2 regions of the Paenibacillus sp. UMB7766-LJ446 genome follow, and region 2 is predicted to be linked to the other one. Evidence: predicted binding sites of a transcription regulator. Region 2 holds the regulator's gene; the other holds the start of a gene.
The links. Region 2 encodes Rex, which represses fermentation and respiration genes when NADH is low (regulators of the CRP and FNR family bind a similar motif). Its sites were predicted from a motif close to TTGTGAAATATTTCACAA; they were not measured.

Region 1 (5,854 bases), on a different contig from region 2:
TCTCAAAAGAGTAGGTTAACCTGCCAACTGAAATTACATCCACTCCGCTCTCAGCAATACCACGAATGGTATTTAGCGAGACGTTGCCCGATGCCTCAACCTTCACATGCGGAGCCTGCTCACGAATAAGAGCAACAGCCTCACGCATCCGATCCGGGTGCATGTTATCCAGCATAATGATATCTGCTCCAGCCTGCAAGGCTTCTCTGACCTGTTCCAGGTTTTCGGTCTCTACTTCAATGGTCATCGTATGTGGAATGACGGCTCGCGCACGCTGTACCGCTTCGGTAATTCCGCCTGCACCCTTAATGTGGTTATCTTTAATCATGACCGCATCATAGAGGCCGAATCGATGATTTGCTCCGCCACCAACCCGCACTGCATATTTTTCAAGCAAGCGGTGTCCCGGTGTTGTTTTACGAGTGTCGACCAGTCGTGTAGAAAGGCCTTCCAACGCATCCACATAAGTACGTGTGCGGGTAGCGACACCCGACAAGCGCTGCAGCAGGTTAAGAGCCAAGCGCTCTCCTGTAAGCAAGCTATGTGTGCTGCCTTCTACCTCAGCCAATATCGTACCATGCGTAACTGTATCACCGTCTTTTACCATCGGTGTGAACACAAGGCTGGGATCCACTACCTGAAACACCAGTTCTGCTACCGTAATTCCTGCAATGATCCCATTGTCTTTGGCATGTATAACAGCTTTGGACTGACTGCCAGCGGGAATCGTCACACTTGTGGTAACATCCCCTGCACCGACATCCTCACGAAGCCAGTTTTTGATTGATTCGATGAGTCCTTCATTATATCCGTTCAGTATCATGACATCAATTCCTCCACAATCGCTTGTTCTCGCTGCTGCAGACTATGCTTCTGCCACACGGCATCGTCACGCTGCGGGAAATCCTCACGGTAGTGGGCTCCCCGACTTTCCTCACGGTGTAATGCTCCCGTGGTAACCAACCAGGCACAGGTCAAAAGGTTGGCATATTCCATCTCTTCTTTGTGAGTAAACTTCTGATCAAAAAATTGCAATTCCTGTTGCAGTTTCTCCATCGCCCCTTGCAGGTTTGCGCCATTTCGGCGCAGTCCCACCTGACGCACCATCATTTTTTGCAGACGCAAGCGTCTTTCGGACACCGGTTTCTGCTCTTCCTGTCTTCCCCTGAGAAAGCTTGTTGATGCGGGAATCGTTGTCTGTACAGGAGCAAGCGGAGGCAGAGACTGAATACGATCAACAATTCTCCGTCCAAATACGATCGCTTCGGACAGAGAGTTACTCGCCAGTCGATTAGCTCCATGTACTCCTGTAGAAGATACTTCCCCGCAGGCAAATAACCTGCCGATACTGCTCTCTCCGCTAAGATCCGTCTTCACTCCGCCCATCATGTAATGTGCAGCAGGAGCGACTGGAATCCAGTCTGTTGTCATATCCAGCCCGTAACGCATGCAAGTCTCATAAATGGTAGGAAACCGATGTTTAATCATCTCTGCCGGCTCATGAGTGATATCCAGATATACAAATGTACTGTTCGTCGATTCCATTTCACTGACGATAGCCCGAGCTACGATATCACGGGGTGCCAGTTCAAGCTGCGCATGATACCGTTCCATGAAGCGCTCGCCTTTCACATTGCGCAAATAGGCTCCTTCGCCACGTACAGCCTCGGACACCAGGAAGCGTGGTGCGCCTGGATAACAAAGGGAGGTCGGGTGGAACTGAATAAACTCCATGTCCCGGACAACCGCTCCGGCTCGATAGGCCATCGCCACACCATCTGCAGTGGCCACTTCCGGATTAGTTGTGTATCGATACAATTGCCCAGCCCCGCCAGAGCATAGTACGGTTGCCTCTGCCTTCACAAATACTTGCGAACCATCAGCCTTCTGAACCAACGCACCTATACATTCTCCCTGCTCTGTAATCAGGTCAATGACAAAATGCTCATCCCACACTTCAACCCCAGGATGTTCATTCGCCTGTGCAGCCAGCGCACGTACAATCTCATATCCCGTTGCATCCCCATTGGCATGCAAAATACGGCGGTGGCTGTGCGCACCCTCCTGCGTCAACGCCAACTCGCCGTTCTCCAGATCAAACAAAGTACCCAGACGAATCAGTTCCTTAACTCCGTCCGGGCCCTCGTTCACCAATGCTTCTACTGCTTCGGAGCGGCATAATCCCGCTCCTGCAACAAGTGTATCCTGCAAATGGTAGGCAGGTGAATCATCCTCAGCAATAACCGCAGCAATGCCCCCCTGCGCATACCGGGTGTTACTTTCCAGTAACGACTTCTTCGTGATCATCAACACACTGCGTTGTTCGCTCGCCTTGATCGCAGTAAACAAACCAGCAATGCCTGAACCAATAACCAGCACATCCGTCTCCACCATCGGCAGCGCGGACAGATCAAAATCCACTAAATATTGCGGTATCATGTTAGTTCACCTGTCTTGGAGCAAGAGTAGCGCATGCTACTTCACCAGTAACATGCGCTCTAGTGATTCTCTGGCTTTATCTGCAACGGCTGGTGGCACGTAAATTTGCGGCTTCATCGTTTCCAGACATTTAACCAGCTTTTTCAAGTTATTAACCTTCATGTTCGGACATACGAGGAACTTGGTAGCAAAGTGGAATTGTTTATCCGGGCTATCCAGACGCAGCTGGTATCCTGTACCATCCTCGGTGCCTACGATAAATTCTTTAGCGGACGAATTTTTACAATATTCCAGAATGGCGGTTGTGCTACCTACGAAATCACCCATCTCGACAACTTCAGGACGACATTCCGGGTGAACAACGAACTCGGCATTAGGATGCTTCGCTCTCATCTCAACCACGTCTTTAACCGTCAGCATATCGTGGGTATTGCAGTAACCTTCCCAGATAATCATTTTCTTGTCTGTATGTTGTTGAACATAATGTCCCAGATTTTTATCTGGCACCCAGATGATTTCATCGGAATCAACAGATTGAATGACTCTGACAGCATTGGCCGATGTACAACAGATGTCGGTCTCCGCCTTGATCTCAGCTGATGAATTGATATACGTTACAACTTTGGCATTCGGGTGCTGTGCTTTCAATTTACGTAAGCCTTCAACGTTCACCATGTCTGCCATTGGGCAGCCTGCACGCTCGTCAGGGATAATCACCGTTTTGTTAGGAGCAAGAATTTTAGCGCTTTCACCCATAAAATGAACCCCACAGAAAACGATAACATCCGCATCCGTTTGTGCTGCTTTCTGAGCCAACAGGAACGAATCTCCCCGGAAGTCAGCGACCTCCTGCACCTCGTCACGTTGATAATAATGGGCTAGAATAATGGCATTCCGTTCCTTCTTCAACTCCATCAGCCGCTCGCGCAGCTCCCGGTTCATCTCAGCCTTGCGCTCTAAAGCCAGAGCTTCCACCTGTGATCCTCTCCTTATCGGGACAGCCTCATACGCTGTTTCATATGGCAAATCCAAGTCGTTATTTTCGCTTGAGAAACGAATCACAAGCGGTTTAACACCTAATGTACACAACGTTCACGACTCTGTCAATAAATGAAAACGACCCAGAACAAGGGCATAACCGCCCATTTCCTACGTAGTACGCCCTAAAGCTCCCGGTTATCATTATCTCTACAATTTGAATCAATCCATAAAAAAAGAGAGCCCGCGGGCTCTCTTTTTCATCTGTCACTATAGACAGATGGTTGTTATACATTAAGATGTTGGCTTCGTCCCACCATCATCCGGGTCATTACTGCTTCCTTTGTCCAGATTCGGAGCTTCGTTAGGAATATCTCCGGCTGGTGGTTCAGGCGTTTCATCTTTGCCTTGGATACGGACGCGTACATCACCGATGTTGTCGATGATCGCTTCTCCGCCTTCGCTAGGCGTGCCTTCTCCATCGTTGCTGTTCTCATCTTTTGGAGTCAGGGCACCTGTCTCGATCAATTGCTTGATCTGATCCATTTCCAATGTCTCCACTTCCAGCAACGTCTGAGCAATCAGATGCACTTCTTTCGAATGCTTAACGAGCAAGTCTTTACACTTCTCATAGCATTCGTTAATGAAGCGTTGCATTTCCTGATCGATCTCGTAAGCAATGGAATCCGAGTAATTCTGTTCGTGACCGATGTCACGACCCAAGAATACCTGTCCCTGCGAACTACCGAACTGCATAGGTCCCAGCTTCTCACTCATACCGTACTCCATAACCATGCTACGGACGATACCCGTCGCTTGTTGGAAGTCACTGTAAGCACCTGTACCGATTTCACCGATAAACAGTTCTTCGGAAACACGACCGCCAAGGAGTCCAGTAATTTTGTCCAGCAATTCTTGCTTGGTAACAAGCATACGATCTTCTTTTGGCAACATGATTACATATCCACCCGCACGTCCGCGCGGAATAATGGTAACTTTATGTACCATATCGGCATGTTCAAGGAAGTAACCTACAATGGTATGGCCTGCTTCATGATAAGCAACAATACGTTTCTCGCGGTCACTGATAACACGGCTTTTCTTCTCCGTACCAACGATGACACGGTCGATCGCCTCGTCAACTTCTTTCATGGAAATATCTCTCCGATTACGACGTGCCGCAATCAATGCCGCTTCATTCAGGAGATTTTCCAAATCTGCACCGGAGAATCCTGTAGTACGCTTCGCAATGATGTCCAGCTTCACATCTTTGGTAAGTGGTTTGTTGCGTGAGTGTACTTTCAGAACAGCTTCACGACCTCTCACGTCAGGGCGATCCACCGTAATTTGACGGTCAAAACGTCCTGGACGCAGCAAGGCAGGGTCCAGAATGTCTGCACGGTTCGTAGCTGCAACGATGATAATACCTTCATTGGCTCCGAAACCATCCATTTCAACGAGCAACTGGTTGAGTGTTTGTTCACGTTCGTCGTGACCACCACCAAGACCAGCACCACGCTGACGTCCTACAGCATCAATCTCATCGATAAAGATGATACATGGGGCGTTTTTCTTCGCATTTTCAAACAAGTCACGCACACGAGATGCACCGACACCGACAAACATTTCAACGAAGTCAGAACCGGAAATGCTGAAGAATGGTACACCTGCTTCACCGGCAACAGCACGAGCGAGCAAGGTTTTACCTGTACCCGGAGGGCCTACAAGCAATACGCCTTTAGGAATTCGTGCACCTACTGCTGCGAATTTACGAGGATCCTTGAGGAAGTCCACGACTTCAACAAGCTCCTGCTTCTCTTCGTCAGCACCCGCAACATCTTCAAACGTAATCCGTTTCTTCTCTTCGTTATAAAGACGGGCACGGCTTTTACCAAAGTTCATTACTTTACCGCCGCCGCCTTGAGCCTGATTAAACAGGAAGAAGAACAGCAGGAACATAATGATCAAAGGAATAAAGGAAGTCAGCAACGTCAACCAGATGCTGTCACCTTTCATAGGCTCCTGATGATATTGGAATTTGTTTGTTTCGCTTGCAACTACAAGCTCACTAATTGCCTCATCCGTAGGAGGAATATACGTTGAGAAATTTTCTGATTTGGCTCCGTCAGGCTTCTCCCTGTATTGACCGGTCACGAGGTACGTCTGACCGTTGAATTGAACCGTCAATTCAGAGACGTTATTGGCCTTGATCGCCGTGCGCAACTGATCATATCTAGGATTATCGGTGGCTTCGCCGCCATTGCTGACGAACTGGACTATCCCCACCACAACTAAAAAAAGAATCAAATAAAAACCAGAATTCCGGATGAACCGATTCATCCCCTACCTCCTCTCGAGACACTTTAATTATTTTAACATAGCCCGACATAGCTTCTCAACAGAAGCCACCAACAGATATGGGCTTGGAACTAGCTTT
Region 2 (5,854 bases):
GCAAATGTACCCGCAGGCTATTATGCAATTTTCCAGGGTTGTGACCGACTATCCAGAAAGTGCATTGACTCGATTTTACCTGGCGCTTGCTCATCTTAACCTGGAACAAACCGAGGAAGCTGGAATACACTTGCAGCGGATTATGCATCTGAACGGTTCGCCGAGATTGAAGGGACTTGTATGTAACGTCCTGGGCTGTATTGAGGCTAAACTCGCGAATCCTGAAGGTGCATGTTCACTATTTGCGCAGGCGCTTCAGTATGACCCGACGTTGACCGAACCGCTGTATAACATGGAAGCCTGTCGATTAAACAGCGGAAAATTGCAATATGCAAATCAGCTGACAGCCTTAAATTAAGGGCCATTCGGCGGCATAAAGACGGTGTTCCCTCCTCTGGCATAGCGGAGGGGACACCGCCTTTTTTGTCAGTTAATTTTCAAATGCCCTTTTTTTTGCTATGCTGTAACATAGACTGGAATGGAAGGGACCGTACATTGCAATGAAATTTGCCGTATTGGATTTCGAAACAACCGGCACGCAGTCCGACGGTGAGATTATACAAGCCGGACTTGCCATCATAGATCATGACTACAGCATAACTCAAATATATAGTTCTTATGTGAACCCAGGTGTACCGATTCCTCCGTTTATTACGGGGTTAACCGGTATTACTGATGAAGATGTAGCGGATGCTCCCTCATTGGAAGAGATGATGATGGAGATGGTTCCGCTACTCGACGATGTTGTTCTTGTTGGGCACAACGTTGCTTTTGATTTTCACTTTCTTCAAAATGCACTCGATCGCTGCGGTTACCTGCCGTTCACCGGACGTATTCTGGATACGATTGATTTCCTGAAGATCACGTTCCCGTCACTGGGCTCTTATCAACTCGGATATGTGTCTTCAGAATTCGGATTTCAGCATGACCGCCCTCATCAGGCAGACAGTGATGCTCTTGCGACAGCTTTTGTATTACTGAAGTGTCTCGATGAGCTGCGTGCATTGCCTCTGATCACGATTCAGCGCCTCAGTGATCTGTTTGCGCCAGAAGATAGTGACTTGGGTTGGTTCTTCGACGGAATGCGTACTGAGAAGGAATCAGAGCCGATTCAGGACCTGGATGGTCATACGTATTATCGCCAGCTCGCCCTGAACGTGAGTGACTGGACTGATATAGGTTCACCACGTGATGAGCGGGAGGGTAACCCGCTGGAAAACGTAAGTTTCGAGCAGTTTATGGATCAGGTTAGAGATAACCTGAAGGAGACGCTGGACCATTATGAGGAGCGTGAGGCGCAAACTCAGATGTTCAGCAGTGTACGACAAGCTTTGGATGAAGAGAAGCATCTATTGATTGAAGCTGGAACGGGTACTGGCAAATCGCTTGGTTATTTGTTGCCTGCCATCTATGAAAGTGTGAAACAGGAACAGAAAGTCATGGTCAGCACACATACCATCAACCTGCAGGAGCAATTGAGAGAGCGGGATATTCCTATGCTGACCCAAGTGGTTCCGTTCCCGTTCAAGGCAGCGGTGTTCAAAGGTCGTGGGCACTATCTGTGTCTGCGTAAGTTTGAGCATAAAATCAATAAACGTGAATTCGCTACACCGAAAGAGGATTATTTTACAGCAGCTCAGATGATTGTCTGGCTTACCCAGACGGAGACTGGAGACGACGAGGAGCTTAATCTAAGCGGGCGCGGTGGAGACTTCTGGGAGACGGTACAGAGTGAGTCTGAATCCTGTCTTGGACGCTCCTGTCCTTGGTTCCGTAAATGTTTCTATCATCGGGCCAAACATGAAGCCGGGCTGTCCGATATCGTCATAACGAATCATTCGAAATTGTTTACGGATGTCAAAGCAGCACATCAGCTGCTGCCAGCCTACGAAAGTCTTGTCATTGATGAAGCACATCATCTGGAGGATGTAGCAGGTAAGCATCTTGGTCTTCACATGAAATATTTTACGTTGGTTCATATATTGACCCGACTGTTTAAAGATAGCCGTAATGGCCAACTTCCGATGCTTCGTTCTCAACTGTCGGGTCATGAAAATTCGGTACAGTGGGGCTCCATGATTGATCAGATGTTCCCGCTTGCCGTTGAAGTTAAGGAGATATGGGATCGACTAAGCGATACACTGTTCGGCCTGCTGCCTGAACGTAGCGATGCTTCTCCAGGCGAGACTGGACAATTTTCACTTAGACTGAAGCCATCGCAAAAACCGGCCAAATGGCAGGAATTACAGGATGTAGAAAACCAAATCTATGTAACCCTAGGCGATTTGATTCGTAAAGGCGACAAGCTGCTGCTTGAAGTGAAAGAAGATCAGGATGATTATCAGTCCGATAGTCTGATTATGGATATCTCAGGACTGCTCAAGGACTTGGCAACGATCAAGGATAATCTGCGTTTCTTCATGCGCATGGATGATGCCAATACCGTGTACTGGATGGAGGCTAGCGGCCAGTTCCGCAGTAAATCACTGCAGCTCTATGCCGTTCCTGTCGATGTCAGTGCGCAATTGAAGGATATGTTCTTTGATAAAAAGAAAAGCGTTGTGCTTACATCGGCTACGCTCTCGGTTGACAAGTCATTTCAATTCATGATCGAACAGCTGGGCTTGCAGGAAGCTGCCGAGAATAACCGCTTGTTGACATCCATGCTGCCGTCACCATTCAACTATCGCGAACAGGCCCTGCTCGTCATTCCGCGTGATTTCCCAAGTGTGAAGGGCAGTGTAGGTGATGCCCACTTTGTGGATATGCTCGTGCATTCGCTCGCGGAAACGGCTATCGCGACTCGTGGACGCATGATGGTGTTGTTCACCTCCTACCGCATGCTGCGCCAGGTCTATGACCCGCTTAAGGAGGCCTTGTCAGGTAATGATATCTCTTTGCTCGGGCAAGGGGTGGACAGCGGCAGCCGTTCCAAGCTTACACGCCGCTTCCAGGATGCGAAAGCAACTGTACTTCTTGGCACAAGCAGCTTCTGGGAAGGAGTGGACATTCCTGGAGAGGCTCTGACCTGTCTTGCGATTGTCAGACTGCCGTTCCAGCCACCCAATCATCCATTAGTTGAAGCGAAGAGTGAGCTTTTGCAGCAACAGAAGAAAAATCCGTTTATGAAGCTGTCCGTGCCGCAAGCCGTTATCCGCTTCAAACAGGGATTCGGCAGACTGGTTCGTACGGGTAAAGACAGAGGTATTGTGATTGTATACGATACACGTGTCATTGAAGCATATTATGGCAAGTACTTTTTATATTCATTACCAGGTCCCAAAATGGAACACATGCTTACAGAGCAGATGGTTCCTCGTATTTCGGAATGGCTTGAGAGACCAACCGATGAACAGCAATAACAGCTATGCTCTGTAGCTTATATGATTGCATGAAGCCACTAATTGGCGGTAAAATTGAGCAATATCATTCATTCGTTTCATGAATAGTGAGTAAGCGATTAAAGAAGTAATTCAAGCAATTATCCATTATATAACAAAGAGCATCCTGTTTAATTCAGTCATCTTTTTGCATCGTTTTAGACAGGGTGCTCATCTTTTCATCTATCTATCGTGGCCTTGGTAAGGGGGAGCAATGAATGAAATCAGATAAAATTTCGGAAGCCGTGGTGCGAAGATTGCCTGTTTACTTGCGTTATTTGAATGAACTGCATCAGCGCGAAGTCAATACGGTTTCTTCACAAGAACTTGGATTGAGACTGGATTTGAATCCGGCTCAGATTCGTAAAGACCTGGCTTACTTCGGTGACTTTGGTCGTAAAGGGATCGGATATGACGTTTCATATCTCATCGAGAAGATCCGCCATATTCTGAAAATAGACCAGCAGATCAATGTAGCTCTTGTCGGAGCAGGTAATTTGGGACACGCCTTGTCCAATTACAATGCCTACCTCAAAGACAACATGAAGATTGTCGCTGTATTTGATGCCTACGGTCCGAAGATTGGAAGTCAAATTAACAGTCTGACGGTGCAACCGATGAATGAATTAACGGATTCGGTCAAAAAAGATAACATTCGTATAGGGATTATCACGGTTCCGGATACGGAAGCCCAAAATGTTGCCGATCAGTTGATTGAGTCAGGAATTGAAGCGATTCTGAATTTTGCGCCAACGATCCTGAAGACCCCGCCGCATATTCGCATTCATCATGCCGATTTTACGACGGATCTGCTTAGCCTTGCTTATTATTTGGAGAACGGAAAGGACGACGAGGAAGATGACGACAAATAGATGGGTAATTCACAACGGCAAATTTGCCGTGAGTGAGGGCACGAATTGGAAAGTGGTTCAAGGTTACATGGTTGTCGAGAATGACAAGATTGTGCATATTGGTGAGACTTTGCCGGAAGGAGACGAAAGTCTGACAAAGGTGGATGGAAAAGGACTGCTCTTCTTGCCGGGTCTGATCAATACGCATGGTCACGCGGCCATGTCGCTTCTGAGAGGTCATGGAGATGATTTGGCATTACAAGTATGGTTGCAGGAGAAAATGTGGCCAATGGAAGCCAAAATGACGTCTGAAGACGTATATTGGGGCACATCACTTTCCGTACTTGAAATGTTGAAAGGTGGAACAACAGCGTTTCTGGATATGTATGATCATATGGATCAGGTTGCAAAAGTGGTGGAACAATCCGGCGTTCGGGCTGCTCTGGCACGAGGGGTAATCGGACTTTGCTCAGCGGAAGAACAACAGCGCAAGCTGGAAGAATCCGCAGCATTTGCTCGTCAATGGAATGGACAAGCAGACGGAAGAATTACAACCGTAATTTCTCCACACGCACCTTACACTTGCCCTCCGGATTACATAGAGAAGTTGGTACAGGTTGCTCATGACCTGAATCTGCCTTTGCATACGCATATGTCTGAAACGCTTCGTGAAGTGGAACAGAACGTGGCTGATTACGGTCAACGTCCGGTTGCACATCTGGAGAAGCTAGGATTTTTCTCCCGTCCATCTCTGGTTGCACATGCGGTACATCTGAATGATGAAGAGATCGAAATTCTTGCATCACATGATGTAGCAGTTTCCCACAATCCAGGCAGTAACCTTAAATTGGCTTCGGGTGTTGCACGAGTACCTGATCTGCTGAAAGCAGGGGTGACCGTGTCCCTCGGAACAGATGGACCAGCAAGTAACAATAACCTCGATATGTTTGAAGAGATGAGACTTGCTGCTTTGATTCACAAAGGTGTGTCCGGTGATCCTACCGCAGTGCCAGCAGGGGAAGCACTTCTGCTTGGAACTTCGTATGGTGCCAAATCCATATTCCTGAACAATACAGGAGCACTGCAAACAGGCATGAAGGCTGACTTCATCGCCTTGAATATTGAACAAGCCCATTTCTATCCGCATACGGATCTGATTTCCCATACCATATACTCCGCATCAGCCAAAGATGTAGAGCATGTGTGGGTGGATGGTAAACAAGTGGTTAAACATGGCGAATGTCTTACGATGGATGAAGAGCGTATTTTGCGTGAGTCTCAACTGGCATTTGACGGTCTGCTTGCCCGTTAATTCCAAGGACAGCATCGTCATAGGGAAAGGAAGTTCGGCTTTTGAAGAAAAAAAAGAAGTGGATATGGATTTCGCTGCTGCTCCTGGTTCTGATTCTGTTTGGACTTCAGCGTTATTATGTCTATGTTACCCAGGATCAGCGCAAGGAAGAGGCGTTGGCCATACAGGCGGCCCAGGAACAGGTTGGGATTACGTCACACGAAGACCTGCGTAAGTATGTATGGGGTCAAAAAGACGGCGGAGACAACATATACTGGACCCTGATCGGTAAAAATAAGGATAACCAGGATGTATTGGTGTGGATCAAGTTT

Region 1: nadA (quinolinate synthase NadA) is a predicted target of Rex. The motif match lies at 3,486-3,503, and genes of this name have one in related genera.

Annotation. Positions count from the first base shown of each region.
Region 1 covers NZ_JASOYM010000020.1:46,886-52,739, reverse strand. The annotation lists gene nadC (carboxylating nicotinate-nucleotide diphosphorylase) at 1-823, opposite strand, end outside; gene nadB (L-aspartate oxidase) at 820-2,439, opposite strand; gene nadA (quinolinate synthase NadA) at 2,476-3,414, opposite strand; gene ftsH (ATP-dependent zinc metalloprotease FtsH) at 3,712-5,757, opposite strand.
Region 2 covers NZ_JASOYM010000018.1:66,899-72,752, forward strand. The annotation lists gene QP794_RS30280 (tetratricopeptide repeat protein) at 1-358, shown strand, start outside; gene dinG (ATP-dependent DNA helicase DinG) at 501-3,362, shown strand; gene QP794_RS30290 (redox-sensing transcriptional repressor Rex) at 3,599-4,252, shown strand; gene QP794_RS30295 (amidohydrolase) at 4,239-5,543, shown strand; gene QP794_RS30300 (cell wall elongation regulator TseB-like domain-containing protein) at 5,585-5,854, shown strand, end outside.